DNA from 3 places in the Paenibacillus pseudetheri genome. Region 1 is predicted to be linked to each of the others. Evidence: predicted binding sites of a transcription regulator. Region 1 holds the regulator's gene; each other region holds the start of a gene.

The links. Region 1 encodes Rex, which represses fermentation and respiration genes when NADH is low (regulators of the CRP and FNR family bind a similar motif). Its sites were predicted from a motif close to TTGTGAAATATTTCACAA; they were not measured.
Region 2: scfA (six-cysteine ranthipeptide SCIFF) is a predicted target of Rex. The motif match lies at 5,796-5,813, and genes of this name have one in related genera.
Region 3: L1028_RS14790 (flavocytochrome c) is a predicted target of Rex. The motif match lies at 7,525-7,542, and genes of this name have one in related genera.

What each region holds. Positions count from the first base shown of each region.
Region 1 covers NZ_CAKMAB010000004.1:100,197-111,302, reverse strand. Annotated here, with positions in the region: gene L1028_RS04955 (acetate/propionate family kinase) at 1-453, opposite strand, end outside; gene L1028_RS04950 (3-hydroxyacyl-CoA dehydrogenase family protein) at 450-1,322, opposite strand; gene L1028_RS04945 (AAA family ATPase) at 1,456-2,958, opposite strand; gene L1028_RS04940 (hypothetical protein) at 2,951-3,493, opposite strand; gene L1028_RS04935 (cell wall elongation regulator TseB-like domain-containing protein) at 3,905-4,423, opposite strand; gene L1028_RS04930 (amidohydrolase) at 4,593-5,894, opposite strand; gene L1028_RS04925 (redox-sensing transcriptional repressor Rex) at 5,881-6,534, opposite strand; gene dinG (ATP-dependent DNA helicase DinG) at 6,666-9,527, opposite strand; gene L1028_RS04915 (tetratricopeptide repeat protein) at 9,664-10,305, opposite strand; gene panD (aspartate 1-decarboxylase) at 10,417-10,800, opposite strand; gene panC (pantoate--beta-alanine ligase) at 10,793-11,106, opposite strand, start outside.
Region 2 covers NZ_CAKMAB010000052.1:12,158-23,263, reverse strand. Annotated here, with positions in the region: gene L1028_RS27945 (S-layer homology domain-containing protein) at 1-3,740, opposite strand, end outside; gene scfB (thioether cross-link-forming SCIFF peptide maturase) at 4,113-5,498, opposite strand; gene scfA (six-cysteine ranthipeptide SCIFF) at 5,621-5,770, opposite strand; gene L1028_RS27930 (SF0329 family protein) at 6,044-6,610, opposite strand; gene L1028_RS27925 (DUF4855 domain-containing protein) at 7,059-11,106, opposite strand, start outside.
Region 3 covers NZ_CAKMAB010000014.1:70,159-81,264, forward strand. Annotated here, with positions in the region: gene L1028_RS14760 (MFS transporter) at 1-1,058, shown strand, start outside; gene hcp (hydroxylamine reductase) at 1,336-2,628, shown strand; gene L1028_RS14770 (hypothetical protein) at 3,054-3,626, shown strand; gene L1028_RS14775 (hypothetical protein) at 3,909-5,117, shown strand; gene L1028_RS14780 (hypothetical protein) at 5,293-5,766, opposite strand; gene L1028_RS14785 (hypothetical protein) at 6,007-7,293, shown strand; gene L1028_RS14790 (flavocytochrome c) at 7,560-9,104, shown strand; gene dcuS (DcuS/MalK family sensor histidine kinase) at 9,260-10,867, shown strand; gene L1028_RS14800 (response regulator) at 10,864-11,106, shown strand, end outside.

The sequences.
Region 1 (11,106 bases):
GAATGCAGTATCGAATACAACAACCTGCGGTACACCCGGCATATTTACTTCAGAAGCCGTAATCCCCATCATTGCTGCTGGGTTATGCAGTGGTGCAAGGTCAAACAATTGACGAATTTTCGTTTTTGCGTCAGCATCCACAAGTGCAGAGGCTTTGAAGAACTCACCACCATGCACTACGCGGTGACCTACAGCATCAATTTTATTAATAGATTCAATTACACCATGCTCTTTGTCTGTAAGACAAGCAAGGACTTTGCGGATCGCAGTATTATGTTCCAGAATTTCGCTTACTTCTGTCACTTCCGCTTTGCCAGTCGGTTTATGATTCAGAATGGAGGAATCCATTCCAATACGTTCAACCAAACCTTTAGCCAAAACCGATTCATCTGTCATGTTATACAGCTGATATTTCAAAGAAGAACTACCTGAGTTAATAACTAAAATATTCATACACGGTCACCATCCTTGTCGTACTTGAAGAAGCCTTCTCCTGATTTCATACCCAGTTGTCCTGCACGAACCATCTTCTTAAGAATTGTAGAAGGACGGTACTTCAGTTCTCCGTATTCACGGAACATATTTTCAAGTGCAGCAAGTACCGAATCCAGGCCAAATCTGTCCGCCATTTCAAGCGGTCCATTTTGAAATTGATAACCAATACGCATAGCATCGTCAATATCCTGTGCGGAGGCAACGCCTTCTTGTAGCACATGCATAGCTTCATTGATAAACAAGCAAATGAGGCGTGATGTTACAAATCCTGGGGATTCATAAATCATTACACCTTTTTTCTCAACAATTTCATCAACGAAGGATTTTGTATCTTCAAAAGTAGCATCTGAAGTTTTCAGACCGCGTACGATTTCTACAAGATCCACTTTAGCTACAGGATATATGAAGTGCATTCCGATCACGCGTTCCGGATACATCGTAGAACTTGCAAGTTCAGTCAAGCTAAGTGTTGATGTATTGCTGGCAAGAATAATGTGGTTCGGGCATACTTGATCCAATTGATTCAAAATCTTTTTCTTTTCATCCAAATCCTCAACAATGGTTTCGATAACCATATCACAAGAGCTGAGCTCCGCGAAATGTGTCACTTTTTGAATACGGCTAAGAATCAGCTTCTTCTCTGCTTGAGTAATCGCCCATTTCTCCAGTTGCTTATCTAGACTTGTCTCGATCATTTCGTAAGAGTAGTCCAGTTTCTCCGCGGTTTTCTCCACTAGTAATACATCCAGGCCTTTGGCTGCTAACATTTCAGCAATACCTTGTCCCATTGTGCCACCGCCGATGACACCTATTTTTTTGAAATTCATAAAAAAGTCTCCATCCTTTCAGGTATCTATACTTTTGTATTGTACCTTGTCTGTCGCAAAAATTTATAAAGCCCGACATATAATGATATCTTAGCATGCCTGAAAAGTAAAAAAAAATAACCAGCATAAATATTTATGCTGGTAAAAGGACGCTGTCACGAAATTGACATCGAAATTGCTCTCCAGAGAGTACTTCTTCCTTCATTAAAATGTCAAGAGAGTAATCAAATACATTTCGTTGCTTTTCAAGGTGCTCACGAGTGCGCGTCATCAACTCATCCAATATCTTACTATTTTCCTTCATAAGCTCTTCAGTGGTAACCATTTCCAGATTGGCGATACCCAGCGAAGTTAAACCTGACTTCATCATCGTTTCCACAATATTCAGCGCCTGATCGAAATCACCGCGTGAACCTGTGCTTCGTCCACCATAATACATTTCTTCAGCCGCTGCTCCACCAAGTGCAATCATAATCTGATCTTCCAAATAATCTTTGGTGTACAAATACTGCTCTTGCTGAGGATTATGTCGCACATAACCAAGGGCTTGCCCCCGTGGAGTCAGCGTAACCTGACTAACGCTTCCGGGACGAAGGAGCTCTGCCATGATGGCATGTCCCAATTCATGAATGGCGACTCTCTTTTTCTCTTCGTGATTTGTTTCTCTATCCGTTTTTTCACCCATCATTACTTTGTCAATCGCCATCGACAGATGCCGCTGCTCAACTTTCGTCAAGTCCTCACGCATCATATAAATCGCGGCCTCATTCATGACACTTTCAAGCTGAGCACCGGAAAAACCATAGGCTTCTTCAGCAATTTTGTCGAGACTCACATCTGGATGAAGAGGTTTATTCTTCGCATGCAATTCGAGAATCGATTTGCGGCCTTTTTTGTCAGGCATGTCCACTTGAATATGACGGTCGAAGCGTCCAGGACGCAGCAATGCCGAATCAAGCATTTCTTTCCGGTTTGTTGCAGCTACCAGTAGAATACGCGGAGTTTCGTTATTATAAATACCATCCATCTCAGTCAACAGCTGATTCAAGGTCTGATCATATTCACGCTGCTGGCCGCCTTCACGTTTACCGCCAATTACGTCAATTTCATCAATAAAAATAATGGCACTTTGTTTGTTTTCCTTAACAGCACGGTTACGAGCATCCTTGAACAAATCGCGGATCCGACCGGCCCCGACACCAACATACATTTCTACAAATTCACTGCCTGATGCAGCCACGAATACAGAGTTTGTATAATGCGCAGCCGCTCTGGCCATAAGGGTCTTACCTGTTCCTGGAGGGCCAGTGAGTAGAATCCCTTTCAAAGGACGAATCCCAAATTTACTGATCTCCTCATGACGGATCAAAAAATCGAGCGCCTCACGAAGCTCTTGCTTCGCATTGTCTTGCCCACCTATTTCTTCAAAAGTGAGCTTTGAAGGTCCTTCCTTCTTGCGTTTCTTTCCAGCACCAGCGTTCACCGTAAGCCCGCCACGCAAATGAGCAATGATAAGTAGTGCAGTAAGCATCCCAGCTGCTATAACAATCGGGAATATATTAATACCTAAAAAAGCCATGAAAATAAACAGTACAGGAATAAATCCGAGTAAAATTTCTTTAAGGTACTTAGGCATTATTCCATACCCCCAAAGTCGCAGGTTTTCGCGGCAAAATAATAAATTTGCTTTCTTTTCCATTACTCAAGCTTACGTATACATTGTTGTCGTCGATATCAGTAGATGCTATTACATCTTTATATTGCGTATTTTGCTGTTTCAATCTATCAAGTTCTGTAGGTATAATTGTATATTTACGGCTCTCCATGGCCTCAGCAACAGAGAACATCGCTTTATCCCAGTAATCATCCAATAGTTCACTTGAATTTTGCTCCACATCGAGTTTAAGTTTACGTCCTTCAATCACTGATTTTCCTTCTTTGGATACATATGATACTAGATCACGTAAATTCGTGCCCGGCTGCAAATCAAGTTTCAAAGTGACCTCATCGCGGTTAATACTAATATGTGAAGTATTTACTCCCTCAAATCCAGTTACAATCTTTTGGAGCGGTTCCTGCAAAGCAAACTGACGATATAAAAAGAATCCTCCGAATAATAGCATAGCCGACAGTAGAGACGTTATCAGTACAGGTACAAGACGTAATTTCAAGAAACGTCCTCCTCTCAAAGATGAAAAAATGTAAACAGAATGATCCAAAGTCATAGCTGCTAAGAGCTCATCAGAGCCTAACGTTCTACTTACACTGTTCTAATTACAAACAGTAGTATATCATAGGTGTATATACTATATTGAAAAAAAGTGTGAAGATATTTAAAATTTTATTTTTTAATTCTTTCCATTTTATTAAATTTATTGATTTATTTCGACAAAAAAAGGGCTGTTACTCTTAATTAACAGACCTTTTTTTCATATGAATCTTTAAATACCTATATAAAAAAACCACGCTTATAGTATATCACATTTCGTATACTTTTAGTATATCAAACAAATATCCGTTTGAACAAAAACAAGCGAACCATAAATGATCCGCTTGTTTCTCCTATAATGCTTTTGTTTAATTTAGCGGCTAGGTAAACTGTAACCTTCACCCATTCGAGCCCCATCTGAGAACCGATAAAATTGATAATAATATCGACCGCTTTGTTTATAAAAAAGCTGCCAAGCATACTCCCCGTTATACACTCCTGGCAACAACCGCTCAATGCTGATGTCCGGAAGATCGGCTTTTATAAGGCTACGCATTTTCGCTTCAGAGGTCCCTTTACTTAGTTCTTCAGCATATACTGCGTCGGTTCCTTCAACAAACTTCCCGTCTACAGTAAAACGCACCCAAACCATCAACTCGGTCCCGGCTTCATTCTTCCCTGTTAAGACCCAGTACACCGCATTTTCATCCCACACGGATTTCTGCGCTTTGGTTACCTCTGTCAGACCAGCACTGGTTTTGGCGACATCCTTAGCGATATCTCGCTCGTTCCATTGATCTTTCATAATATAAGCATAGAACTGGATAAGTCCGAACAGAAGGAGCAGAATCAGAACTGACCCCAGGAGGATCCATTTTTTCCTTTTCTTCAAGGTGCAGCTCCCTTTCTAGTAATATATCTTTTTTGATTATATAACACACCTGTGTGTTTATCCAAAGTTTCATATCCAATTCAATGATCTAATGATCAGAAACACAAAAGGCTGTAACTTTGCAATCGCAGAAAGTCACAGCCTTTCAGTTATTCGTTTTGATCTTAGACTACCGTTTAAGCAGTCCATCAAAGGATTCTTGCGCCTTACGACGGATTGCTTCCTCATCTAACGTTACACATTGTCCATGTTTTACAACCTGTTTACCGTTCACCCATACATGCTCAACATCCTTGGCACTGGCAGAGTATACAGCATGAGACAACAGATCTGTGTGTGGTAGCAAATGCGGCTGGTCTATATCAATCGCGATAAAGTCCGCTTTCATGCCTGCAGCGAGTCTACCCACATCATTTAAAAAGATAGACTTTGCTCCATACTCCGTAGCTATACGCAGCGCTTCCGGAGCTGGAACAGCCGTCGGATCACCACTTACACCTTTATGGATGAGGGCTGCAAGACGCATCTCTTCAAACATATCCAGATTATTATTGCTTGCCGCACCATCTGTACCCAATGACACCTTCACACCAGCCTTTAGAAGATCCGTAACCCGAGCCACTCCACTAGCCAGTTTCAGATTACTTCCTGGGTTATGAGACACACCTACATCATGACGAGCCAGAATCTCGATCTCTTCATCATTCAAATGAACGCCATGAGCAACAATAGACGGACGTGTGAACATTCCAAGCTTCTCTAAATGCGCTACAGGCCGCAGTCCGTAATCCACCACATTCTGCTCCACTTCGCGTTTCGTCTCGGACATATGGGTATGCATTGGTAAATCCAAATCATGTGCCGCCTGTACAAACTTAACGAAGAAGTCCGGTGGGCAAGTATATGGGGCATGAGGCGAGATCATCGTCGTAATTCTGCCGTCAGCCTTACCATGCCAGTTGCGCGCAAAAGAAATCGCTTCCGCAAGCTTGTGATTCTGTACTTCCTCTGGACATAAGCCAATTACGCCTCTCATCAGTACGGAACGAATACCTGATAATTCGACTACCTCAGCTACTCGATCCATATGATCATACATATCCAGGAAGGTTGTAGTGCCACCTTTCAGCATTTCTAGTACTGATAAGGAGGTTCCCCAGTATACATCTTCTCCGGTGAATTTCTCTTCCATCGGCCACATCTTCTCTTGAAGCCACACCTGAAGTGCTAAATCATCTCCATAACCACGAAGCAATGACATTGCAGCATGGCCATGTGTATTTACCAGACCTGGCATAAACAGCAGACGACTGCCATCAACAATTTGCACACCATCTTCCATTAAAGGCTCTTCTTTTCCTATGTAAGTGATCAAATCATCTTCAATAGTCATATATCCACTCAGAACCGGCTCATCCGTTCCCGGAATAAGAAATCGCCCGCCCTTAATAATCGTTTTACTGCTCTTCATTTCCGCTTTCTTCCTTTCCGTCTTTCAAATAATAAGCAAGGCTTTGCAAATCCGTTGTAAAATCGGCAGCATGAACCCGGATATTCGGTGGTGTTTTTAGAATCATTGGTGCAAAATTCAAAATCGCCTCAATGCCAGACTCAATGAGAATATCAGCTACATTCTGCGCTTCTGAATCAGGCACTGTAATAATCCCAATTCGAATCCCTTGTTCACGAACCGTCTGACCAAGCTCCTCCATCGGTTGAACGGTAAGAGAGTTGATTTTCCGTCCTACCTTAGGTGCATAGGAGTCAAATATAGCGGTAATCTTCATAGTATCTTTCAAATAAGCATTGTAATTAGATAATGCATGTCCAAGGTTACCAGCACCTACTAGAGCCACATTCAATTGTTGATCCAGCTTCAGAATATGGCGGATTTTTTCAATAAGATAAGTTACGTCATACCCGATACCTTTTCGGCCAAAGTCTCCAAAATAAGCTAAATCTTTACGGATTTGAGCGGGATTTAAATCAAGTTTTTGTCCTAGTTCTTGTGAGGAAACGGTTAATATTTCACGTTTCTGGAGATCATTCAAGAAACGCAAGTACACAGGAAGTCTGCGAACAACGGCTTCTGATATTTTATCCGATTTCATAATTTACCTCCTAATTTAAGTAATATTCTGTTCAAATCCTATCAAAATTTCTGCACCTCGTCTCAATGAAGAGCGGTATTCTTATACCGCCCTTCATTGTAGAGTGATTAATAAGATCGATGACGTTCTTTTCAAGAAACGCCTCCGTCTTCCAACCACTCCGCTATACGAGGAACCATTTGATCCGTAAGCATATGCTCCATTTTCGGGCCAGGCAACGAATAGAGGAAATACTTCCCATAGTGAGATTCAATCACCCTTGTGTCATACACAATAACAATACCCCGATCTTGCGCTGTCCGTACCAGCCTTCCAAATCCTTGCTTAAAGCGAATAACCGCCTGAGGAACAGACAACTTCATGAACGGATTCTTTTTCTGGGCTTGTAATAACTCAGACTTTGCTTCCGCTAGGGGGTGGTTTGGCGGTTGAAATGGAAGCCTCACGATCGCCAAGCATGTTAATGCTTCACCTGGAATATCTACACCCTCCCAAAAGCTGCTTGTTCCTAACAGTACAGAGGCTGCACTATCCTGAAAACGGCGGATCAGCTTGCTACGGCTGCCCCCCTCCACGCCTTGACCTAGCACCGCGATCTCTTGTGAAGCCAGAGCCTCTTTCAGAGGATCGTAAACCTGACGTAGCATCTTGTAAGAAGTAAACAGGACAAGCATCCGCCCACGTGTTGTAATCGCTGCTTCTGCAAGTGACTGTACGAGTGTATCGACAAATCGGGCATCGCCCACACTACCCTTCACACTAGGGAAATCCCGGGGAATAACTAACAGCGCCTGCTCCCGATACTTAAAGGGAGAAGGCAGGAGTGATGTCATCAGACGCCCCTCTTCCGCAGCTTCATTAAGTCCGAGATTATCAATCATAAACTGGAAAGATTTGTCGACAGAGAGTGTCGCCGAAGTTAGCACGATACTTTTCTTCTTGTCGAAAAACAGCTCCTTAAGCTGAGTACTAACATCAACAGGAACGGCATACAGCTGTAGCGATTTACTACGATAATTCCCATTCGCCTCCAGCCAATATACTACATTCTCATCGTTTAATCCCATAAAAAACCGCACTTGCTCACGTATAGAAGCTAAATCCTTAAATAAGCCGCTAATATCGGTAACTAGACTATCTGAGGAAGATTGACCTTCTTGATCTCGCATCTCATTAAGCATTTTATCACCTTTACGGATAATTTCGCTTAATGTCAGATTCATAGTATTCTCTAGAGCAACCAATTCATCCCAATCTTTCGGTTTACGGGTAGGAAGTAGCCGCATGACTAACTGTCCAGCTTCTCCCGCCGCTGCATCGCTACGTTCCGGCAAGAGGCTGAATAGTTTATCACTAAGCAGATCCCAGGTTTCTTTTACGGTAAGCAGGTCCGGATAGATTCTATCGATCACTCCGCTCCATTCAGAAGCTTCCTCACTGCCTGATGACTGAAGCATTTGACGCAGCGTAGGAAGTTGGCCATTTCGACTATCCTTATAAAGACGCGATAGTGTATGCGCCACCGTGAAATGCTTCATATGCATGCCTAAATGCTTGCCAGCCACGTCCTCCAGATGGTGGGCCTCATCTATTACAAGATGTTCATAAGCCGGAAGTAGCTGGTGCCCAGCCTTAACATCTGCGAAAAGCTTAGAGTGGTTCGTAATGACCACGTCTGCAATACCAGCTTCATGCTTAGCCCGGTGATAATAACACTTACGGAACCAAGGACAGGAGCGACCCAGACAAGAATCGGTATCGCTTGCCACCGTCTCCCAGAAATCTCCGCCACGTCCACTTAGATTGAGCTCTTCGTCATCTCCTGATTCACTTTGTGTCAGCCAAACGATCATCTGAGCCGCAGTAAGCGCATCTTCCCTCGGACTTATAAAGTCTTTTTTATTAATTTTATGTTCGAACTTACGAAGACACAAATAATGCCCTCTGCCCTTAAAAATTGCAGCTTTAAATGGAAAAGGAACTACCTGTGTTAACAAAGGAATATCACGCTCACGCAATTGATCCTGCAGATTAATAGTATGAGTGCTGACCATGACTTTTTCACTTGTTCGTACGCTTTGGTATATGGCAGGCAATAAATAACCAAGGGATTTGCCGGTTCCTGTCCCTGCTTCGATCAATAAATGCTTATCTTCGGCAAGTGCCGTCATCACCTCATTGATCATAATATCCTGAGCTTCTCGGCTTTCATACTGTGGCAAAGTTTCTTTAAGTCGTTTCGTTACTTCATCCATATAATCTGTAAAAGATAAATTGTGTAGTGGATTCTCAGCATGCTCGTCTCGAGGTGGAGCTAATTCGTTCCAGTCTCCTACAGCAAGTGCTAATTGACGATAGAAAGTCAGATCACCTTCGGGCTGAAGCGTCTCCGCTTCCCGTTCACGCAGCAGACCATCAAAATACCAACCAAGATCACTATCCTCTTCCGTAAACAGCTCACAGAGTCTCTGGATCGTCAGCAGAGGCAAATCGTAGAGCTCCTCCAAACATTTCAGCAATACAAGAGCTGTTGCGAGTGCATCACTGTCTGCCTGATGCGGACGATCATGCGTCACTCCAAAATGTGCACTAACTGATCCTAGTTGATAGGATGTGAGGGAAGGAAAGCAGATTTTCAGAAAATCAATCGTATCTAAAATCCGCCCTTGAAATGGTAAATACCCACATCGGTCTAAAGCATTTTGCAAAAAATGGAAGTCGAATGCGACATTATGCCCTACAAGCACAACATCATCCAAGAGTGGGACAAGCTCCATCATCATCTCATCCAGCTCAGGTGCATCCTTTACATCATCGTCGGTAATCCCCGTTAGACCAGTTATAAAAGGAGGTATCGGCGTTCCGGGCTTGACGTAGGAACCATATACCCGGGAGATGGACCGGTCTTCTTCTATAATTGCAAGGCCAACCTGGATAATTTCACCCACGGATTGGGTTCCCGTTGTTTCAAAATCAAGCACGGCAAATTTCATTATAATTCTATTCCCTTTCAATTGAGACTCTTAATCAGCATAACAGAAGTTGCGAAAAAAGGCGATGCACACCACTGGTTCAGGGGATGCATCGCTTGAATGAAAATGCGGAATAATAAACCGTAAACGTAATAATTTACAATAATGAAACAAGCTGATTTCCGAAATGAAGCTTACCTCCTCGGCGGCGGCAAACCTCCAAATTAACGGTTGGTTCAGGAAGTGCCGGGTCAAGCTGCAAAGAAAGGCCAAACAGCTCCCGCGCTTCATTGAAACGTTCTTGAGAGGCCCTGATGCAACCTAAAGCGTTATAAACCATTGCCTTCAGCTTGGTTTCCCGTACCAAACCGAGCATATGGTTCAGATGACTCCAAGCAGCTTCCCCCTCCCCCTCCTGCAGGTAAGAGATGGCTAAATATAATCGAGCAGCCAGGCTATCCGGATATTGCACAATAACTTCCTTAAACTGTTCAATACATTTTCCAAACATCAGCAGCTTATAATACCCCTGACCTCTAACAAAAGTATCCATGCACAGCTCGGGTGCTTCCTGCTCTGGCACTTCCTCTTCAACCACAGTCGTAAAATCTACACTTTCACGAAAGTGACTTAGCTTCTCAGCAAAGGCCAGCCATTCATCCATCACTTTATCACTAAGTCGGTGCAGCATATTATAATTGCATAAAAGCTCATTCCGGCGGGCACCCTCCGCTGTAGGGTAATCTGTTACGATCTCCTGAAGCACCTTGTTCATTTCAGCAAACAAATGTTGAAACATGGGCTATCCCCCCTTACTGAAGATGAAATCAGTTCAGCTTGCCTGACTTCATTTTCTGCGAGAACGGGGTCTTTCATCCCTGCCATTCATTACATGGCGTAAGTCCATAATTTAAGCGATTGTAGCATGCAATTCATGATCAGCCAGCTTCACAGGTCTGTTGTTCTCATCCACGAATACCACCGTTGGCTTATGCGACTCCAGTTCTTCCGAAGACAGCATCGCATACGAAATAATAATTACTGTATCTCCCGGTTGAACAAGACGTGCAGCTGCACCATTTAGGCAGATCACACCACTGCCGCGAGGCCCTGGAATAACATAGGTTTCTAACCGTGAACCATTATTGTTATCCACGATCTGCACTTTTTCATTCTCAAGAATATCTGCCGCTTCCATTAAGTTCTCATCAATGGTAATACTTCCCACATAATTCAAATTCGCTTCTGTCACCGTCGCCCGGTGAATTTTGGATTTCATCATATGTCTAAACAAGAGCGGCAACCTCCTTTGGAATAAATACATTATTGTCAATTAAGCGCGTTCTGCCAAACTTCACGGCAAGCGCTATAATAATTTCCCCATTTACATCCGTTAATAAAACTTCGTTCTCTAAGCCTTCCAGATTAGGGAATGTCAGTATTTCCGCATAATCAATGACCGCCAAAGGTGAGCTGGATACAACCGATGTCAACAATTCCCGCACTTCAGCAACGGTTGTAACTTTTCCTTCTTCAATGGCCTGACGTGCTTCACGTAAGGAACGAGATAACACCAATGCTTGAGAACGTTCCTCCGGAG
Region 2 (11,106 bases), on a different contig from region 1:
CCACTTGGCGTCAGGCCTGCCAACTGTTCAGTAGCATAGTCGATGATGGCCGCTGGCGTCGCTTCTGGCATTTTCGTGAATGCCGATACCGTCACTTGCACCGAAGCCGAGGTAAATGCTGTCGCTGTTGCTTTCGTCCGCACATAATACGTGTCTGGAGTAAGCCCCATCACGCTTGTACCAGGTACATCTGTCCATGCACCTGCTGTACCTTTCTTGTATTCCATTGCAGTAGTAACATTGATGAGCGTACCATCGTTTGTGTTCAATCCCGTTTCACCCGTTGCTGTCACACCAATCGGCGCCACTGAACGGGACGGAATGCTTAGCGTCTGCACCGCGCTATCCGTTGTCGTCGAGCTGTTGCCCTTCTTCACGATGCTTAGCGATGTTCCTATCCAACTGCTATTAATGGCCAGCTTACCATCTGCTGTCGCCGTAACCGCTGAACCATTTACCGTGTACAAGCCACTTGGCGTCAAGCCTATCAACTGCTCTGCCGCATAGTCAATGATGGCTGTCGGTGTTGCTTCCAGCGTTGGCACGAACGTAGCTACCGTCACGCTCTTCGCTTCTGACGCAAATGCCGTCGCCGTCGCTTTCGTCCGTACATGGTACGTGTCTGGAGTTAATCCTGTTACGGTTGTGCCCGACACATCTATCCATGCCCCTGCTGTGCCCTTCTTGTATTCCAACGCGTTTGTTACGTTCGTCAATTTGCCATCGTTGGCATTTATCGCCGTTTCATCCGTCGCCGTTACACCAGTCGGCACCCCTGAACGGGACGGAATACTTAGCGTCTGCGCTGCACTATCCGTTGTCGTCGAGCCATTGCCTTTCTTCACAAGGCTCAGCGACGTTCCTAACCAACCGCTATCAATAGCTAACTTGCCATCAGCTGTCGCTGTTACCAAAGCTCCATTTACTGTATACGAGCTGTTTGGCGTCAAGCCTGTCAGTTGTTCGGCCGAATAATCAATAACGGCTGTCGGCGCCACTTCCGGTGTTGCTACAAAAGCAACCACCGCCACTTGCACTGAAGCTGACGCAAATGCCGCCCCAGTCGCTTTCGTCCGCACATGGTACGTGTCTGGAGTCAGTTCCGTTACGGTTACACCCGTCACATCCTTCCATGCACCTGCCGCCCCCTTCTTGTATTCCATCTCGGTTGTCACGTTCGTCAAGGTACCATTATTAGCATTTATCGCCGTTTCGTCTGTCGCCGTTACACCTATCGGCGCCCCTGGACGGATCGGAATGCTTAGCGTCTGCGCTGTGCTATCCGTTGTCGTCGAATTGTTGCCCTTCTTCACGATGCTCAGTGACGTCCCCAACCAGCTGCTCTCAATAGCTAGCTTGCCATCCACTGTCGCTGTTACCAAAGCCCCGTTTACCGTGTACGAGCCGCTTGCCGTCAAACCTGTTACCTGCTCAGCCACATAATCAATGGTGGCTACCGGTGTCGCTTCCGGCGTTGGCACGAACGTAGCCACCGTTACACTCTTCGCTTCTGACGCAAACGCCATCGCCATTGCTTTCGTCCGGACATAATACGTGTCCGGGATAAGTTCCGTTACGGTTACACCAGCTACATTCGTCCATGCACCTGCTGTACCTTTCTTGTATTCCATCTCGGTTGTCACGTTCGTCAATGTACCATTGTTAGCACTGATCTCCGTTTCATCCGTCGCCATCACACCAGTCGGCGCCCCTGCACGAGGCGGAATGCTTAGCGTCTGCGCCGCGCTATCCAATGTCGTCGAGGCATTGCCTTTTTTCACGATGCTCAGCGACGTACCCAACCAACCACTGTTAATGGCCAGCTTGCCATCTGTTGTCGCTGTTACTGCCGTACCGTTCACCGTATACGCGCCGTTTGGCACCAGACCGGTTAACTGCTCTGCCGTATAATCAATGATGGCTGCCGGTGTCACTTCCGGTGTTGCCACGAACGTAGCCACCGTCACGCTCTTCGCTTCTGACGCAAACGCCGTCACCGTCGCTTTTGTCCGGACATAGTAGATGTCCGGATCAAGTCTCGTTACGGTTGCACCTGAAATATTTGTCCAAGTACCCGCCACACCCTTCTTGTACTCCATCGCAGTTGTTACGTTAGTCAATGTACCATCGTTAGCACTTATCGCCGTTTCATTCGTCGCCGTTACACCAGTCGGTGCCCCTGGACGGAATGGAATAGTCAGCGTTTGTGCCGGGCTATCCGTTGTCGTCGAGCCATCACCTTTCTTAACGATGCTCACTGACGTCCCCAACCATCTGCTGTCTATAGCCAGCTTACCATCTGCTGTCGCCGTTACCGCCGTACCGTTGTTAACCGAGTACGCGTTGTTTGGCGTCAGTCCGGTCAGTTGCTCAGCTGCATAGTCAATGATAGCCGCTGGTGCCGGAGCTCCCGTCTCAAATATTTTAGCGGTTATTCTATAATGATCAGCGTCCGTATTATCGGTTGTCACCAAGACAAGCTTGTCGCCAAATGTGGGATACAATCGGAAGCTTGGATAATATTCCACAGCGTACATCCAAGTGGCTTCATTGAAACCCTGCATAGCCACCGGAGCGGAATCCACCGGCTGATCCGATGTAAAGACTAATTTACCGTCATTGTCATAATAATTCAGGTAAGCATACTGCGTTCCCGACCATTCTTTAAAGTTGTTGTACGCATCATTGATGGCATTGGTAGAAGTGGGGTCGGTACTTACTGTTACAAAGCCCGGATTTGCACTATTCCTATAAATAGCAGCCGAAGATTCGCCTAGAGAGCCGCTTACTGTAAAATCACCCTTACTCGTACCGTTCTTATCATATAAAGAAACCGTTGATGAGTCGTTTCTATAGTTATATTGGCTGAACATGAAATTCCCGTTGTTCAACGTGGATAGAAACAGCTGTTTTTCATCCGTTCTTATTCCTTTATTAATCGTATTTAACAGAGTCCCACTATTACTGAATATTTTCAGATAAACAGTATCCGTCTGGGGTCCTACTCCCGAATTGTAAGCAACCATATATACACCGTCTCCAGCGGATACATTAGTCATGCTCGCATTATGAGAAACCAGCAGTGTTTCGCTCGAAACCGGGTTACCCGTAACAGAGAACACACGCGTAGCCGTGCTAATATTGTCGTTTCGTTGCCAGGAAAAAGCTATATTGCCGTCAGACAATTCCGTTATAGAGACAAAGCGCGTGAGTGCCGGGGTACTGGCGGCAGAGTATGTATTAATCTGCGTCTGACCGACCACCTTTTGTCCGGACTGGTTTAGCACCATGAAATAGGCATTGGGGGTGTTCTCCTTAACGGTCCCCAATTGCAAATTGTTATCGCCGCTGTCGCTTTTATGGTAAGTAATCAGAATCCTTCCATCACTTAGCGCAAGCATATTCACATCAGTCATTTTGTAATAGGTATCCATTAAGTTACTTAGAGGAACATCCGTTTTTGGAGCTCCTGTGCTATCAAATACTTTAAGAAAATAAGTATAAACATAGGAATTTCCTTGATAAGCGAATGTGTTCAACACTACTGCGGTACTTCCGTCAGGAAGAACATCAACATCAGAAACATTCTTACCCGAGGCGTTTGTAACTGGAGGCTGAATGGGAAAGTCCACCGTTTTGGTGAATGAAGGTGTGGCAGCGTATGCCCGGAGTGAAATCATCGGTAGCAGTCCAATGACTAAAATAAATACCAATCCAATCTTGCCTAACTTTTTTAACATCGCTTTCCTCCTTGTCGAATGACTATTCATATAATTGTTAACGCTTCCGTAATTACAGTTACTGCAGAAAAGCAGATTTCTATCCTATTATATCGACACTCCCTAGAAAAAAGTTTATTTTTCGACAAAAAAACTATTGAATTTCTAATTTAATGTATCTTTTGTCATATGTATTTTTAATTTAAGTAAAAACCCGGGATTTTCGCATTAAAAAAAGCCCTCTCTGTCCGCTAAAACAGATTAGACTTGAATTCCTCATCCTACATCACCGAGTGAAAGTTAGAGTTAATAAAAAAACCGAGAAAGAGCACTTCATTTATAAGTGTCTATTTCTCGGTTACAGTTTATCATCCGTTACGCTAACTAGTTAGATTACTCTTCCATCGCTCTAATGGATTCATCCACCTTGACCATCATGGAACATTCGACTCTTTTGCGGAAGACGTCACAGCTGAAGTCATAGGTTCCGACCAAGGAACCCGTCGCGTGCAGTGCATTGGCAGGACAACCCCCGCTGCAGTAGAGTTTCGCCCAACAGTCCTTGCATTCCGGCTTTGAGTAGCAGTTGCTCTCTTTAAATTGACATTGCAGCTCAGGCTTTGTGATGCCATCCCAGAGATTTCCCATGCTGTATTCTTCATCCCCGACGAACTGGTGGCAAGGAAAAAGCTCTCCCCACGGAGTGACAGCAAGATATTCAGTTCCTGAACCACAGCCAGTGATTCTTTTCTGTATGCAAGGTCCTTCCGAGAGGTCAAGCATGTAGTGATAAAAGGTAAACCCCTTGCCTTGTTCACCACGCCCGATCATTTCCTTGGCGAGAATTTCGTACTGGTTGTATATCTCCGGCAGGTCCTCCTCGGTAAGTGCATAGGGTTCTTTTGGATCACAGATGACTGGTTCCATAGAGATTTTGTCAAAACCAAGATCTGCGATATGAAATATATCGTTGGTGAAATCGACATTGTTACGAGTGTAAGTTCCTCGAACATAGTACTCTTGGTCCCCGCGCTTACGAACGAATTCCTTGAACTTCGGAACAATATGATCGTAGCTGCCTTTTCCGTTAACCGTTTGGCGAAGCCGGTCATGAACCTCTTTTCTTCCATCCAGGCTTAATACGACATTGTACATTTCCTGATTTAAAAACTCGGTGACCTCATCGTTCAGCAGCATCCCGTTCGTCGTGAAGGTGAAGCGGAACTTCTTTTTGTATTCTTGTTCTTTGCTTCTTGCATAAGCTACGATCTGTTTAACCACTTTCCAAGCCAAGAGCGGTTCCCCGCCGAAAAAGTCGATGTCCAGGTTTCGATGATGACCCGAATTTTCAAGCAGGTAATCGATAGCTTTTTGTCCAACCTCATAGCTCATGATTGCCCTATCTCCGTTGTATTTCCCTTGGCTAGCGAAGCAATAGTCGCATGACAGATTACAGGTATGCGCAACATTAAGACAGAGCGCCTTAACATAAGTTTTTCGTTTTTTTAAATCGAGCGAGAGGTTCTCATACTCATCTTTTGTAAAGAGCTGTCCATCATTCTTAAGCTCCTCGATATCCGCGATGGTTTCTCGAATATCACTCTCGGAAATGCTGGAATCATGTTTATATTTATCCAACATCGTTGTCACGATTTTTTCGGCAGAAGTTTTCTCATAATTCGCTATAATTTCATATGCTAGGTCATCAACAACATGTACCGAGCCACTGTAGGTGTCGAGCACGATGTTGTAACCATTTAGTTTATATTGATGAATCATACTTGCTAATCAGGCTCCTTTTACACACAAGTAGAAACGGCTTTGCCATCCTGTAGAGGTAGCGTCCATTTCTTAAAAACAGCCGCCCATCAGCAGAGCAATGGGCGGTACAATTCCGAATCCTATCTGTTCATTGCATTCTCACACTTCTGGTTTGCAACTCCGCAGGAAGTTTTACAAGCGGACTGGCAAGATGTCTGGCATGCGCCGCATCCTCCGTGTTTTGCGGTATCCATCAGTTTGCGTGTGCTCAGTGTTACAATTCTTTTCACGATAAATAACTCCTTCTGTAATTCCCTGTGATTAGTTTCACTTAATTTCCATGGATCATTGTAGCAACCTCATACAAGTACGTCTATGATGACTGTCACCTAGCAGTGAGGGGTCACATCCACATCGCCTTTCTATCAAAAAAAGAGATGGCAATGATGCCATCTCTTCAATAATGATTTCGTCTCATACGTGACCGTAAGATCCACATAAATATAAAGGACATCCGGACAGTTCATCTGCTCTTGAATTTTCAATGAAGTTATTTATTTTCATTATGTACTACGCCGTAGTTCATAAAAATACTGCACAATAGGATGCTTTAACTTCATCTTCTCAGTCATGTTCAGCATTCGCTTTTTTCCAACTCGTCTGTCCACTAAGGCTAGAATATTCAATAAGATATCGTCGCTTTCTAAGCTCTCCTCTATGGAAATAGATAAATACTTAGTAGCTATAACAATAAAATTCGATTTACTTAATGACGTCTGTGCTGACAAAAGCTCCTTTGCAACTTCTGATATTTTTCTGCTTCTTGCAATGACTATTAGACGATCCTCTGGGATGATCCCATTGCTATCTTTTCTAACCGCTTCAATTTCTTCATGGTTGATAGGAATTTGGAGATCTGAATCATTCTTAATCTCCTGCTCCGTCTGATACCATTTAATTGAGCTAGTTCTATCATTCATATTGAGTACGTTCTTTTTATCTACCGATATATAACAACTCCCTGATTTATCAGGTAAATAACGGTAGCTGCTTGCGCGATATTCAACCCTGCCGTATAACGCAGGACAGAGAAAACTCTCCAGTTGTTGCTTCAATTTGCTCCAGGACATGTATCCTCCTATGTTTTATATTATATATACCTGGTTAGGCAGTCGTTCTATTATACAATACATAATACATTCCCACTAAAACCTGAATAATATCTTGATATAATTTAGCTTATGGCCAATGGTTCATCACTAATTTTCTTTTTAAAACCTCTTAATTTTTCAAATTTATTATCTTCGATTACAGTATATTTTTTATTGATCTTGAAGATCGTTCCCGCAAATGATTCTCCCGTTTAAGAAAGAAGAGATCCCGTCTTGTCATCACCTCTGTACATAGAAACAAGCCGATTAGGTATAGACCCCGTGGTCTGGCACCTAATCGGCTTGTTATGTTACGCCTCAAACGTTCTTACTTCGGTTATTAGTCTTACTCGGACAGATCATTCGATAACCGGTACAGGAAGTTTCAGCGCGGGTCGTATTGCTGCTTGGATGGATTATTTCTCCATTACTTATCGTGACCTTTACCCGGGTTTTCTTTTGAGTATTCAAAGGTCACTTTTACAGGCTCGCTCATATAGCCAGTTGATAGATACGCCTCATTGGTTCCCTTTAAATTACCCGTAAGTTTGAATGTGAATTGGAAGCTTCCCGCAACTGTACTCTTCGTCTCATCTTCGAGATGAACCATGCCTTTCGGATCAAGCACCTTCAACTTCACATTTGTAAGGACGCCATTCATCAGCAATCCATCAATCGTAACTTTTTTTGCCTCCTCGTCAACCTTTACTTGTATGCCCTCAATGCCCTTCACGTCTACAGCGCCCGAGAGGTTATAGACACCAAACTCGTAGATGGAATATCCGTAATCGGTTGCTCTTTTTATGCCTTGTAGCTTCATGTATCTTGCCTTGACCGGGTTGAACTGAATCGTTTCTTTGCCATCATGCGCGGTAATAATTCCGTCATTTGGCATGACATTGATCCAGTTCTGCTTATCGTTCGACACAAGAAGTTTGTATTTATCGGCACGAGCATATTCCCAATCGATTCGAACCGTATCCATTTCCTTCCCTTCACCGAGATCGACCAGGAACCAAGTATTGTCCACGTATTCGCTCGCCCACCTTGAAGCAGGGAATCCATCGACGGCTTTAGCCGGTGCATAATTCGCATTATTGCCTTCGGTAGACGAAGCTTCTACCGTTTTATTCTGCGCCAAATTGCCTATGAGGTAATAGACGCTTTCCTTCAGCGTATTGTACGCCTCATCTTTTATCGTACCCGCCTTCTTAAATTCATCCAGCTTTGCGTTAAAGCCTTTGAGATACTTGGTGACTTGCGCTGCATCTTTCCCTTCATAGCGCTTCATCATTTCCAAATAGTTGTTCAAAGAACGCACCGTTGCAGAATTCGTAAATTGCTTCGCTTGTTCGAAGCGGTCGACTAACGCTTTCATACCAGATGCATTCGTCGTTGCTTCGATAACATATGACTTTGTCACCATACGCCCCGCCGTAACGGTAATGTTAAGCTCATGCTTGCCAAGCTTGCCTGCAAGCGGAATAACGGTACCCGCTGTATAAGGCTTGCCGTCATACGTCGCCGTCACTTTCGTCAGACCATCATCCGTTCTAAGCTTCCATGTAAAGGATACGGATTCTGAATCGGGCAGCTTCATCCCGCTCTGGAACGGCTTGCCGTTCATCTGCACGTCTACCTCGGAAGGCGGAGCCTCGTTGACCTGATACGTTCCTTTAACAAATTGATACAGCCAGTCGTAAAGAACGCGCGTCGCTGGATCTTTACTTACCGCGGTGTTATAGACTGCATTGTTGCCTTGGTAATACGATTTGAAGCCATCCTTCATGAGCCCTGTCTTCACACCGCTGTTCAAGTAATCGATATACCGCTCGCGGAACACGCCGTCCGTCAGCATCCGATCATCGAACTCGAGTTCATTGGACATGCCATACTGCTTCGCCAGATTCGCAGAATCCTCCAAGCGCTCGATATCCGTCGGCTCGAAGAAGTAGTTCGGCTGGATCGTCACCGCATCGAAACCGACATCCTTCCACATGAACGCTTTATAAGCGAAGAAATGCGGAATCCAGAAGAACTTCAGGTCCTTGCCGCTAATTTGCATGTCATGCAGGGTGCTGCTCACCGAACGGATCAGATTCGGTCCGGATTGGCTTGTGCTGATTTGCTCTTCGAACCAGTACATACCTACAAGCTCGAGGTTAGCGTAACCTTTTGCTTCCCATCTCGATTTGACTTGCTGCAGCCACCATTGAACTGCTTTTTCACGGTTCGCAAGGGCTTTATCTTTGCCAACGGAATCATTGAAGTTCAGCGATTCTCCACCTTGTTCAACAGCTCCGAAATTAGTGATCGATTCACCTGGATCCGGAATCATGAGGACAACCTTTTCCTTCACGCCAGACTCGTTCAGCGCATCGGATACTTCCTTAGCCGCTGCGTTTAACGCATCCATATCGCCGCCTGACGCAAAGGTTTTATCCAGATACCATTTCCAATCTTCCAGATAAGCCTGCCCGCCGAAATCACGACCTGGATTTGGAGAATTAATGCCAAGATACAGGACGCCATCGAAGAGTCGATCCTTAATCTTGCCGTCCTTATCGACATAACTAATGTTCGGAATGATCCGTTCTTTCGTCCAGATGCCTAGGTCATTCGCATATTGCCCGTTATACAAAAGTCCAAGATGCTCGATACCCGCTGTCGCTTCGCCTGCCGCCAAGAATTTCGGCGTATACGTTGGAACGGTTACGGCTCCGGCAGCTTTGCCGTCTTCACCGAGGATTGCAATCTCATCCACGAAGGTCATTGCACGCGTATGCATTGTGAATGTCACCTTCACATAGCGAGCATGGGCGATCTTCGCATCTGGGCCGATGGCTTTGATACCGTCCTTACTGCCATCCCATTTATAGGTCTCATCGTACGTTCCATCTCGCCAGAGTTCTTGTGTCGCGCTGTCCTTAAGCAATCCCCAATTCACTTTGTCATTGGAGACATACATCGAGACGGTCAGCGGCACGAGCACATTGTTGGTTGGCCAGCTTTCCAGGAAATGCGCTTTGATCTTCGAGATCGATTTCTTATCACCTAGATCAAACACGACTTCACGAGTTTTCTTCCGCAGATGTCCGACCCACGCCGGATCTTTAATATCCAACTTAGCGTATTTACCATCTGTCAGTTCCTTCTGATCATCCGGATACGCTGCCTCAGGCTCCTGCGACCAGCTATAAGGAAGCCCTAGTGCAAGATTGCGTTCCAGAGATGCCGGCTGACTAGAAAGCGAATATACACCGAACTCATAGAAGGAATAACCGTAGAATGTCGCCCGCTTTACGCCTTCGAATTTGATGTATCTCGCCGTAACCGGCTTAAATTGAACCGTTTCTTTACCGTCCTGCGCTTTAATAATGCCGTCATTCGGCATTACATTGGTCCAAGTTTTCTTATCGTCCGATACGAGCAGCTTATACGTGTCGGCGCGAGCACCTTCCCAACTGATGCGAACTGTATCTATCGCTGTAGGCTGACCCAGGTCGACTAGGAACCAGTTCGCATCATCATAGTGACTCGCCCAGCGTGTCGCTTGGAATCCGTCCACCGCGTTGGATGGAATATAATTCGGACCACCATTTTCAATCGACGATACTTCAACAGGTTTCCCTTGAGCCAGACTGCCTGCCAGGTAATAGACGCTTTCCTTCAACATCGTATAGGCATCGCCCGCAATGTTCTGCTTCAGTTGATCCAGCTTCGCATTGAAGTTCTTCAGCGATGTCGTGAATTCGGCTGGGTTGACGCCTTCCGCCTGTTTCATCGCATCGAGGTAAACTTTAAGGGCCGTTGCATCGTTGTTATTCATTTTTTTGTCATTGACGTAACTGTCCACGAGCGCAATCATTGTCGCAGCATCCGTCTTCACTTCGAACGTAAACGATGTTTTCTTCGATTTCCCCGAAGTGACGGTAACATCCAACACATGCTTGCCAAGCATATTCTTTAACGTGATTTCCGTCCCTACCGTGTAAGGCTTTCCATCATACATCGCAGAAACTTTGATCACACTTGGATCGGCAACATCTTTAAGGTTCCATGTAAATTTCACTTTCTTGGAGTCTGCTAGAACTTCCCCTGCCTTAAACGGCTCACCGTTCATCTGCACTTCCACTTCAGGCGGAGCCGCGTTGTTGACTGTATAAGTTCCTTTGACATATTGATGCAGCCAGTCATACAGGATCCGATTGGCCGGGTCTGTGCTCACGGCGCTATCATAAACGGCATTATTACCTTGATAGTAAGCGTTGAAGCCATGTTCCATTAATCCGGTTTCCACACCGCTGTTCAAATAATCGATATACCTCTCCCGGAACACACCGTCCGTCAGCATCCGATCATCGAACTCGAACTCGTTAGTCATCCCATAAAGTTTCGCGATGTTCGAAGCATCTTCAAAACGATCATAACCTATCGGCGCGAAGAAATAGTTCGGTTGGAGCGCTACCGCATCG
Region 3 (11,106 bases), on a different contig from region 1:
GAAGAGCGTTTCAAGGTTTCGGAGCAGGTGCGCTTTTAACTTGTGTATACTCCAGCATTACTTTAAGTTACCCTGACAGTCTAAGAACAAAAATACTTGCAGCTTTCTCTAGTGCTTATATTCTTCCAGCATTAATTGGTCCTTATATCGCAGGGCTTTTAGCCGAAAATCTTTCTTGGAGGTTCGTGTTCTGGCTCGTTCTGCCGTTCATTGTTCTATCAGTATGCTTAACGCTCCCATTATTTCGTAAGTTACAAACTGAAAATACTAATGCTTCATCGACTAAAAGGAGGACGTATAAAGAAATATACGCAATTATATTAACATTAGGAACGGGGCTGCTATTAGCAGGATTAGGATTTTTACCTTATTGGAAGGGGATTGGGATTTCAATTGCAGGGGGCTTGATTATGATTCAGCCTTTACGGAAACTGCTGCCAGAAGGTGCTTTAGAAGTTAGAAAAGGTTTGCCGGCAACCATTGTTACTAGAGCACTGTTTGTTGCATGCTACTATGCTGTTGAAAGCTATGTTGTTCTAGCACTAACAAATGTTAAAGGGTTATCGGCAGATGTTTCTGGCTTAATCGTTGCTGCCGGGGCTATAAGTTGGTCAGTAGCAGCGTGGTTGCAATCCAAGCTTGATGAACAAGACCATGGGAGGGGCCGTAAACAACGGGTGATGATTGGCGTTGCATTTATGATTGTCGGAGTTGCGCTGGTCATAACCGTGATAGGAATTTCAGGTAATGGAATCGTACTCGCAGTGTTCTCACAAGTACTTACCGGTTTTGGAATAGGGCTGGCACATCCAACCACTGGAGCCATTGCGCTACAGCATGCCGAACATGGCGATGCAGGCTCAATTTCAGCGAATATTCAATTTATTGATGCGTTTAGTCCTGCACTTAGCATCGGATTAGGCGGTGCCCTAATTACCATTAGTGAAACCTTTGGATGGGGTGTAATGACAGGAATCCTCCTGGCCTTATCGATCCAGCTTCTTTTCATAATTTTAAGCTTTATAGCTACTTTCCGAATTGCGAAGAAGGCAAGCTGAAGCAGATATAATATTTAAAAAATGTACCTCCTAGAATTTCATCGGCCAAACCAGGGGGTTTATACAATGTCTATTCTAAGGGATGCACTTAGGTTCGTAAATCTCACTGGATAGTTACGTTTCGGGCTATAGGCGTTATTATATTGATGTTCAGCATAAATAGACGGACATTAAAATCTCCTTGATCTAAAAAATGTGTGTGTAATCACAACTCAAGGGTTAGTGTTCTGTTACGTTGAGAGTAACGAAAGATTATCTAAATATGGAGGATAACGATATGTTTTGTTACCAGTGTGAACAGACACCGACTGGCGGTTGCACCGTTGTTGGAGTATGTGGCAAAAATGAAACCATTGCGAGTTTACAGGACACGATGATTTTTGCCTTAAAAGGAATTGCAGCTTATGCGACACATGCTCGGCAGCTAGGATATAGCGATCCTGAGGTGGATCGTATTACCCACGAAGCTTTGTACATGACCTTGACCAATTCCAACTTTAATACGCAGGAGCATTTGGAGATGGCGATGAAGGTTGGAGATGCGGCGGTTCGCGTCATGGATCTGCTGGATCGTGCGCATACGGATCGCTTCGGGATTCCACAACCCATCACAGTCAGCCAGAATAAAATAGAAGGTCAATGTATTGTGGTGACAGGGCATAACTTGTATGCACTCGAGGAATTGCTGCAGCAGACGGAAGGAAAGGGTATCAACATCTATACCCACTCGGAAATGCTACCTGCCCATGGCTATCCTGCGCTCAAGAAGTATAAGCATCTGAAAGGCAACATCGGCAAAGCTTGGTACGATCAACGCAGACTGTTCGAGCAGTTTCCAGGTGCAATTCTTGCAACTACAAACTGTGTGATGCCGATTAAGGGTACGTATGCAGACCGCTTTTTCTCATATGAAGTAGCAGGGCTGGAAGGTGTAGCGAAAATCACGAATGACGATTTTTCCCCACTGATTAATCGGGCGTTGTCTTTACCTGCGGCTGATGTAGAGTCAGATCTGGTACTTACGACAGGATATCATCATGAAACAGTAATCGGGCTGGCACCAGAGATCATTCAGGCTGTCAAAGACGGGCATATCCGCCGGTTTTTCGTCATTGCAGGTTGTGACGCTCCAGGTAAAGGTGGGAATTACTACCGCGAGTTAGCGACTTCCTTACCGAACGATACCGTCATTTTAACCACTTCTTGCGGAAAATTCCGCTTTAATGACGTAGATTATGGAACTGTTGGAGACACAGGCATTCCGCGTTATATTGACCTTGGGCAATGTAATAATTCTGGTTCTACGGTGAAGATTGCTTTAGCTCTGGCTGAGGCATTTGATTGTACGGTGAACGAGCTACCTGTCAGCATCGTGCTGTCTTGGTTTGAGCAAAAAGCGGTAGCCATTCTGCTAGGCTTGTTCAGTCTTGGCATTCAGGATATTCGTATCGGACCGAAACCGCCTGAGTTCATCTCGGATGGGGTGTTGGATGTATTAGTTGAGCTTTTTGGATTAAAGCTGATTACCACTGCCGAGGAAGATATGAATGCGATGTTGGCGTTATCGTAGGTTAATAATGTTAGAGACATTGGCCGCAGACGCTTGCAATCAAGATAAGTGATACAACACCAACACTAACACAAATAAAACTATATTTTGATAACATGTCGTTACAGATAACGCGGTGAATCGTACCATGTGACGGTGTAAAATAGTTCGACAGAGGGTGTCCCAAAAGTCATAAAATGACAGAGGGACACCTTCTTTTTTTAATGAGGGAGCGAAGCGCGCAGGGAAGGAGCTTGGCGATTGTAGTGAACGGACAAGGCTATATCTATACTCTTGCAAAGGTCATTTCCAAAATTCAGGTGAAAAGTAGGTAGACTCAAAACAAGCGATCACTATAATGGAAATAAGAGATATTCATAGAACCAATTTATAGCATAGAAACAAGAATTAGGATAAGTAAATAAGCCATAAGAGGAGACCATCTCGTGGGAAGATCATTCGCAAATTTGCATATCAAGTCGAACAACCTTGAGAAGACTCTCGAAGCATTAAGAGAGCTAAGCGAAAGGCATGGCGAAGTATTAGGCAAGTCAAATAAAGAGGCTCAAGAGATCAAAGTTGTCATGTACGTAAGCAAAAGCAACGAGAACTGGATCAGCGTGCTCCACGATTATTTTGTATGGGGTACGGTGAAGGAGATCGGCAAAACATTGTCCTCGCTTATCGAGGAGCCAGTGATGACCGCCGGATATATGAATGAGGAGATATTCGAGTTGTCGTTTTTCGAGAATGGAGACCTTCAAGCCGAAAGAATCTTTTGTGAACAGTGGACGAGGGATGAATATGAACAACTCAAAGAAGAGCGTCTTAATGATGACTACTTGCGGAAAGCGTTGGATATACGTATTGAGGATTTTGAGGACCTCATTAGCATTACGAGACCAGAGCAAGCCGTAGATAAGCTGTCAGAAATCGTAAGAATGTCTTTATGGAGTGATTCGGAGTGGATCCCGCATGAAGAAACTCTCAGAGAACGTTTTGGGACATATGAATTTTGAAAAAGCATGAAGGAATACCGGAATCATGTTTGCGTTAAAGTTTATCTGATACCTGGGCATGCGGGGCAGGCATTTGAAGTTATGAAGCAGTGGCGGATACATATGGAACGTGTGTGGGTCAGTTGAGAGATGAACTGCTGCCGTTAGAGGATTTAGTGAATATATGGAAGTTTCTCAATTTATTGATCAGACGATAGTTCTTTAACCGCGAATATTAGTTCATTTAGCAGTAAATTCACGTCGAATTGATCTTGATATGTTTTAGTGGAAAGGATGATAGAAATGCCAAATGATAACCAAGCTCGTCCTTCAGCTGGTTCTGTTAGAGAAGTTGGTAGTTATCCTATCGACTTGACAGGTCCATGCAGTCATACTCTTGTCATTAAGCCTGGTGTGGGTAGTCTATCTATTGGTCCGTCGCAATTGGGGAAGAAGGCAGACCTTCATGTCGCGTCTGATGCGCATATCGATTGGACCGTATTCGATGCCTTTGCCACGCCGGCTGGCTCTCCCTGGCCACGATTTCTACATTATACAGGCAGTGACTTAGGCTTCTTTGACTGGGCAAAGAAACGTCCCATTGAAGAGATGACGTGGACACCGATCCTGTCTGCAGACACGGTGGTGGACACCAGTCAGTCCAATTTGCATGGCTTGCATATCGAGTTGGACCCATCCGGGAGGTCCCTTAGCCTAAAGCTTCCGAAGCGGTCTTTCCGCCTGAGTGTGTCCGGCGATCTATCAAGCTTCTCGGCCACAGGCGATATGCCATCTTCCCTGACACTAGCGCCGCGTACCGGCCGACGCAAGACTGATACTCCTTTCTTGCTGCCCGACCTGGGTGAGCTGCACCAGGTAACGAGCTTGACGCTACAGAACACACCGCTGGGACAGCCTATCTCGCTGGAGTGTCTAAACCGGTACCCAAACCTTAACTCATTGAGTTTGTGGGGAAACTTCTGCGACCTGGACTTATTGGTGCATCATGCCGGATTAACGAATCTGGAGCTTCGTTTCATGCCTGATCTGGGGGAGCTTCCTACCTTGAATGCCTGGCCGTTGCTTGACAGATTTATCGCCTACAATGTGGAAGAGATCGCTGGTAAGCGTCTGAAACAGCAAATGAAAAAACGAGCTGAAGCACGCCCTTGGACCGACCATGCTTCAGTGAGCCAATTACGAAAGCCTGAGTGGTGGACGACTGAGTTCGGCCGCCCGTTCTCGTCCTGGCCTAAACGTCTGGCCAAGCTGGCTAATGAAGCTTATAACGTTGCGCAGGTAACTTTGTCCGAGGCCCGTACCTTTGCCGAAGCCGAGGCAGCCATTTCTGCTTTCACCGCGCGCTTTAACAACCTCAAAGGCATCGAAACCACCGAACGAGAAGACCTTTCCGAAGCGGTATGGCAACTCAGCCAGTCTGATCATCTGATTGACCAACCTTTAACAGAGGAGATGGCTCAACGCTGGTTCGATGCATCGCGCGATTACTGAATGAATTGAAAGTCATTACAAGCCTTGAACAGCTACAATCTTTTAAGAAAACATTGAAAAAAATATGTAATTAGGAGCAATAGAAGGTAAGTAAAAGAATGTACCTCTATTGCTCCTTCTCTTATTTAGCCCTCCCAATTCAAAGAGTACACTACATTATACTGGCGGGGTTTTGTTATATGATCAACCCCATTTCACGGAGTCTATCTTTAATTTTCTTTATACGAGCTTCTTTTTCGGTAGCTTCACTTATTACCACCACAGATGTTTCGTTATACTTCTTTATAATCCTCTTTAAAGTAAATTCTTTCATTTCCTTTTTACTCTGCATTGTAACACGAGGGACAATTGAATGGTTTTCTATGGTCTTGGGATCTGCAGAAATTCGTTCTAGTAAACGAAGTAGAAGCATCAGTCTTTTGTGTCCCAACCTCGGAACTTGGTATAATTTTTTCCATGTGGAATTTAGTAGATGATCAAGGTTCGTATATCCCTTGGAGTATAGAGCATTTATGAGGCCCGTTAAATTTGGTCCCTGCTCTTCTGCATAAGCAACAGTTACAATACAAGCAATATCTTTACTATTAAGATGCGCTGGAAGTGGGAAAAATTGTATTAATTCCGTATTTCCATCGATGATGTCATTCATGATGATTTACCTCCATTAAAATATTTGGTCATTATTCACGTATAGAATTCTGGTGAAGGTTGTGCAAAATTTTATTAACTCTGTATTATTAAAACTCAAGTTACTGATCATTTTCTGAACATCAGCAAAGCCCATTGCATGAGCTTGGATAACAATCCCCTCCAATATTCGCTGCTGCGCTTCATAATCAAAGCTAAGTAATGGTATGATGTAGGCATTAATTTTATGGGGTGCACTATTATGGATATTCGAATCAAAGAACTGCTTGATACTACACAGCAAAAATATGGATTGGACAACTACTACTTACATTCTCATGAAATTTATCACGACGTTACGATGCTGGGAGAGACCAACTATTTTCTTAGTATGGAATGGTTTCCTGCTCATATGAAGGAATGGAAGGGCGATTACAATCCGGAAGGAACTGCCGTCATCACGATTGACCTACAATCCCGCAACTATAAAAGTGTGATTTTTGTTGGCGGGAAAACTTATGCGAATGGGACACCATTCCAAAATATGGATTTTAACGGAGTTATCCGGTGGATTGAAGCTGAGGCAAGGGTGGTATACGGTAAACAATTCCACTTAGAGAAGGAACAGATTGGAGAATATCATTTTATTGAAAAAATAGGTAGCATACCAGTCACTCCTGGTGGACGGATCGAGCTTCGCTTCGATGCGGAAGGTAGGCTTGTTTTTTACAGTGTATATGGCCAGTTTCCTTCCAGCTCCCTTGTGCACAAAGAGAACTATACTCTCACACTTCAAACGATAGAGCCACAGGCGAGGAAACAACTACAGCTTTTAGAATATCCGGTGTACGAGACGAAGCAACTCCTGCCGATCTATGGGATAGAAGAAATCTACATTACAAATGACGGAACAACCACGATCCCATTTGAGTTTATATCAGGTACGAGAGAACGACTAAATATTGATCAAGTAATGCATTGGGAGCAACAGAATACGGAACTGGAGCCGTTCGAAAGGAAGGAGATAAGTCTACTTGAGGTAGTTCCCATTGAGCAGGCAATAGCTAGTGAGCCGCATCCGGACTCATTTCCTATCACAGATGCAGAACAAGCCGAATGTATAGCCGCAGTCGAAGCTGGTTTAAGCCAGCTCTATCCGGATGAATCCGGAGAATGGATATTGAAGACTTTACAACGGGAAAGAGGACATATTCAGGCAACACTGAGGATGAAGGCGCCAAGTAATCGTATATTCCAGCGTAAGATCCTCCTGTTCATCGATGTGCAGAATTATAAGATTATAAATTATATGGATAACAAGCCAATGCTCGATACGTTTGATGAGTTCAAGAGCGAAGGGGAAATTGCTGTGAGCCATGACGAAGCTTATGACAAGCTCAAGGGATGGTTCGAATTAACACCCGTCTATGTGTATGATCCTGGGCAGAAGAAGTATGTGCTGTGCGGGAAGTTAGATTGTAATTATGCTGTGAAGGCCACTAGCAGAGATGTGGTGGAGTTGAGTAGTTTGGAATTATTAATAATATGATTAGAACTTACTAAATTTTGTCCTTCTTCAATATGAAGACGTATAGAACCTTTTTCTTCCTGTTAAATATAAGCGCCAGACGTTGTTCGAAGGAGAGCCTAAAGGCTCTTCTTTTTGAGCTATGCCCCTAACCTGTGGTCTTTCATACCCATTGCAGTGATTACTTTAGTTACAAAACGTTTTTTTTAGTTACATAAACTTTCAAGGGCAGGGCCTTTGCCGTTAAGCTGATTGTAAAAATATTCACAAGGGGGTAAAGCTATAACATGAATAAAAAAGTAACCACTGCTCTTATTCTCGTTCTCTCAGTCATGCTTGTTATCACAGGATGTGGCAACAGCAACAGCAGCAACGGAAACGGGAACAAGAACACCAGCAAGAACACCAGCAAGATCAACGAGACAAAGGAAACTGAAGCCGTTTCGGGAGCATCCAAAGCTAGCTATACACCGTACGATCAACTAAAAGAAAAATATGACATCATCATTATCGGTGCAGGCGGTGCCGGTATGTCTGCTGCACTTGAGGCGAGAGCAAAAGGGATGAACCCGGTTATTTTTGAAAAAATGCCGGTTGCCGGCGGGAATACAACAAAATCATCTTCGGGAATGAATGCTTCTGAAACGAAATTTCAAAAAGAGCAAGGCATTGAAGACAGCAATGATCTGTTTTATGAAGAGACCTTAAAAGGTGGCCATGATACGAACGATAAAGAGATGCTTCGTTTCTTCGTAGACAATTCCGCAAGTGCGATTGATTGGCTGGATTCTATCGGGATTAGATTGAATAATATCACGATTACAGGCGGAATGAACGAAAAACGCACACACCGTCCTGAAGATGGCTCTGCAGTAGGACAATACCTTGTCAAAGGTTTGGTGAAAAACGTACAAGAACAAGGCATTCCCCTATTTGTTAACGCAAATGTCAAGGAAATAACCGAAAAAGACGGTAAGGTCAATGGCGTCAAAGTCATCTTTGACCAAACTGATGAGAAAACGATTACAGCGTCTGCTGTCGTGGTGACAACCGGTGGTTTCGGCGCCAATCTAGACATGATTTCAGGAGTCAGATCTGATTTGGAGGGGTACGTTACCACCAACCAGCCGGGCAGCACCGGTGACGGTATCAAGATGATTGAGAAGCTCGGCGGTATCACAGTCGATATGGATCAAATCCAAGTTCACCCGACTGTGCAGCAGGAAAAGTCCTATCTCATTGGGGAGGCTGTTCGTGGGGAAGGAGCGATCCTGGTTTCAAGTGTAGGCAAACGTTTCACAAACGAACTGGATACACGAGATAATGTCACCGCTGCAATCAATAAGCTTCCTGAGAAATCTGCGTTTCTTGTATTTGATTCCGGCGTAAAATCTCGCGCTAAAGCGATTGAACAATATGAAAAAATGGGCTTCGTTATCCAAGGAGATTCGATCGAGGCTTTGGCAACAGAAATGGACGTACCGGCAGATCAGTTGAAAACTACACTTGACACCTGGAACAGCGCGGTGACGAATAAACAGGATGCCGACTTCGGCAGAACAACCGGAATGGACAATGACTTGTCCGGCGCGCCATATTATGCAATTAAAATCGGCCCTGGAATTCACTACACGATGGGAGGCGTGAAAATTAACACCAACACAGAAGTTTTAAATAAAGACGGACAACCAATTCCAGGGCTTTTTGCAGCAGGCGAAGTTACCGGAGGCTTGCATGGTCAAAACCGGATCGGCGGTAACTCTGTTGCGGAAATTATTATTTTCGGCCGCCAAACGGGTATGAAATCCGCTGAATTCGTAAAAGCTCAATAAGTATTCCCCCTGCCTCTTTTCGGCTAGGCAAACAAACGCTTGGGCTCATCTTAGCCATGCGTTTGTTGTTTTATTATAACGGTGTAGCGTATAAGGTCATAGCCATCCTTACACGTATACGTTAGAATGAAGAAAAATTTCCGGAGGGACAGCTGATGAAAATTGGCAAACACACACTTCGGCTGCAAACTACAATTACTTTGATGATTGGTGCAGTTCTTATCATAATGTTGCTAGTGGTCTATATGCTATTTAGTATAAAGGTTTCCTCACAAACAAAATCCTCGTTGGAACAAAAGGCTGTGATCATTTCCCGTACTTTATCTCGTAACCCTCTAATTATTGAAGCGTTAAACAAATCACGCAGCTCGTCTGAATTGCAAAGCTACACTGAGGAAATCCGATTGTTGAACAATGTGGAATTTGTTGTGGTCATGGATATGAATGCGATCCGATATTCCCATCCGGACAAGGACAAAATTGGTAAGCATTTTATCGGTGGCGATGAAGCCGCAGTCTTGCAGGGGCGGGAAAGCATCTCGGAAGCCGAGGGTTCTTTGGGCCCATCTGTAAGAGCGTTTTCACCTGTCTTCTCTGCAAGCGGGAAACAATTAGGAGCGGTGGCGGTTGGGATATCACTGGGAAACATCAGACTTGCCATAAGAGAGAACGTGGAAATCCTATATTGGGGATTGCTTATAGGTAGTCTAATAGGGGCTGCGGGAGCATTTCTGCTAGCACGTGTCATCAAAAAAATGATGTTTGGCATGGAACCGGCCGCTATTGCTAAGCTTTTGGAAGAGCGCAACTCCATGCTACAGTCAGTTAGGGAGGGAGTCATTGCCGTTGATAAAGAGTCACGTATTACTTTGATTAATACAGAAGCCAGGCGTTTGCTTGCAGCCATTGGCATGCAGGATGATCCCTTGAACCAGTCGGTGGAGAGCTTTTGGCCATCACTGCGGATGAATACTGTGCTCAAAACCGGTGAAGCCAGCCAGGACTTGGAGGTGGAGCATAGCGGCGTTACGTTACTGGCAAATGTGGTTCCCATTCATGTAAAGGGAGCTGTAGAAGGTGCAATTGCCACATTCCGTGATAAGACGGAGATCAGCATACTTATGGAAAGATTATCTGGCATCTCCTTATATGCCGAGGCATTGCGTGCCCAGGCGCATGAGTTTATGAACAAGCTGCATGTAATATTAGGATTAACGCATATGAAAAGGTATGATCGGTTGGAGGAGTATATAACAAGTACTGTCACAACAACACAGGCAGAGATGGGTACGGTGGTGAGACAAGTGAAGGATCCTGTGATGGCCGGATTTCTGTTGGGTAAGCTGAGTCGGGCCAGAGAAGCCGGAATTCGGCTGGTGCTTCTGGAGGATGGGGTTCTGCCGGAGCCTAGCGATCCGGAGCGATCCTGCCAACTCATTACGATAGTCGGTAATCTTTTGGATAACGCAATGGAAGCACCGGAAGGTACGGGCAGCAAATGTATTCATTTCAGCTTTCAATTTCAGGATAAGACGCTGATAGTTACGGTTAGTGATAATGGAAGCGGTATCCCAGATGAGAAATTGCCGTATATTTTTCAACAGGGTTATTCGACAAAAGGAAATGATCGAGGCGTTGGCTTGTATCTGGTTGAGCGGAGCCTTAAAGCTATGGGAGGTGCGATTGTTTGTGAAACGGGAAAGGGAGAAGGGACCCGATTTACGGTTAGTTTACCCTATCGAGCAAAGAGTGATGGTCAATGATTAGTGTACTGATTGTAGAAGATGATCCGATGGTAGCCGAGATGAATAAATTTTATCTGGAGCAAGTAGAAGGTTTTCAGTGTAAAGGCTGGGCTAAATCAGTGGGTGAAGCACTGATCAAATTGGCAGATGAGTCTTTCGAGCTGATTCTGCTGGATATTTACATGAAAGAGAGCAATGGATTGGAACTGCTGTCCGCACTCCGTCGAGGCAGCAAACGAATAGATGTGATTATTATT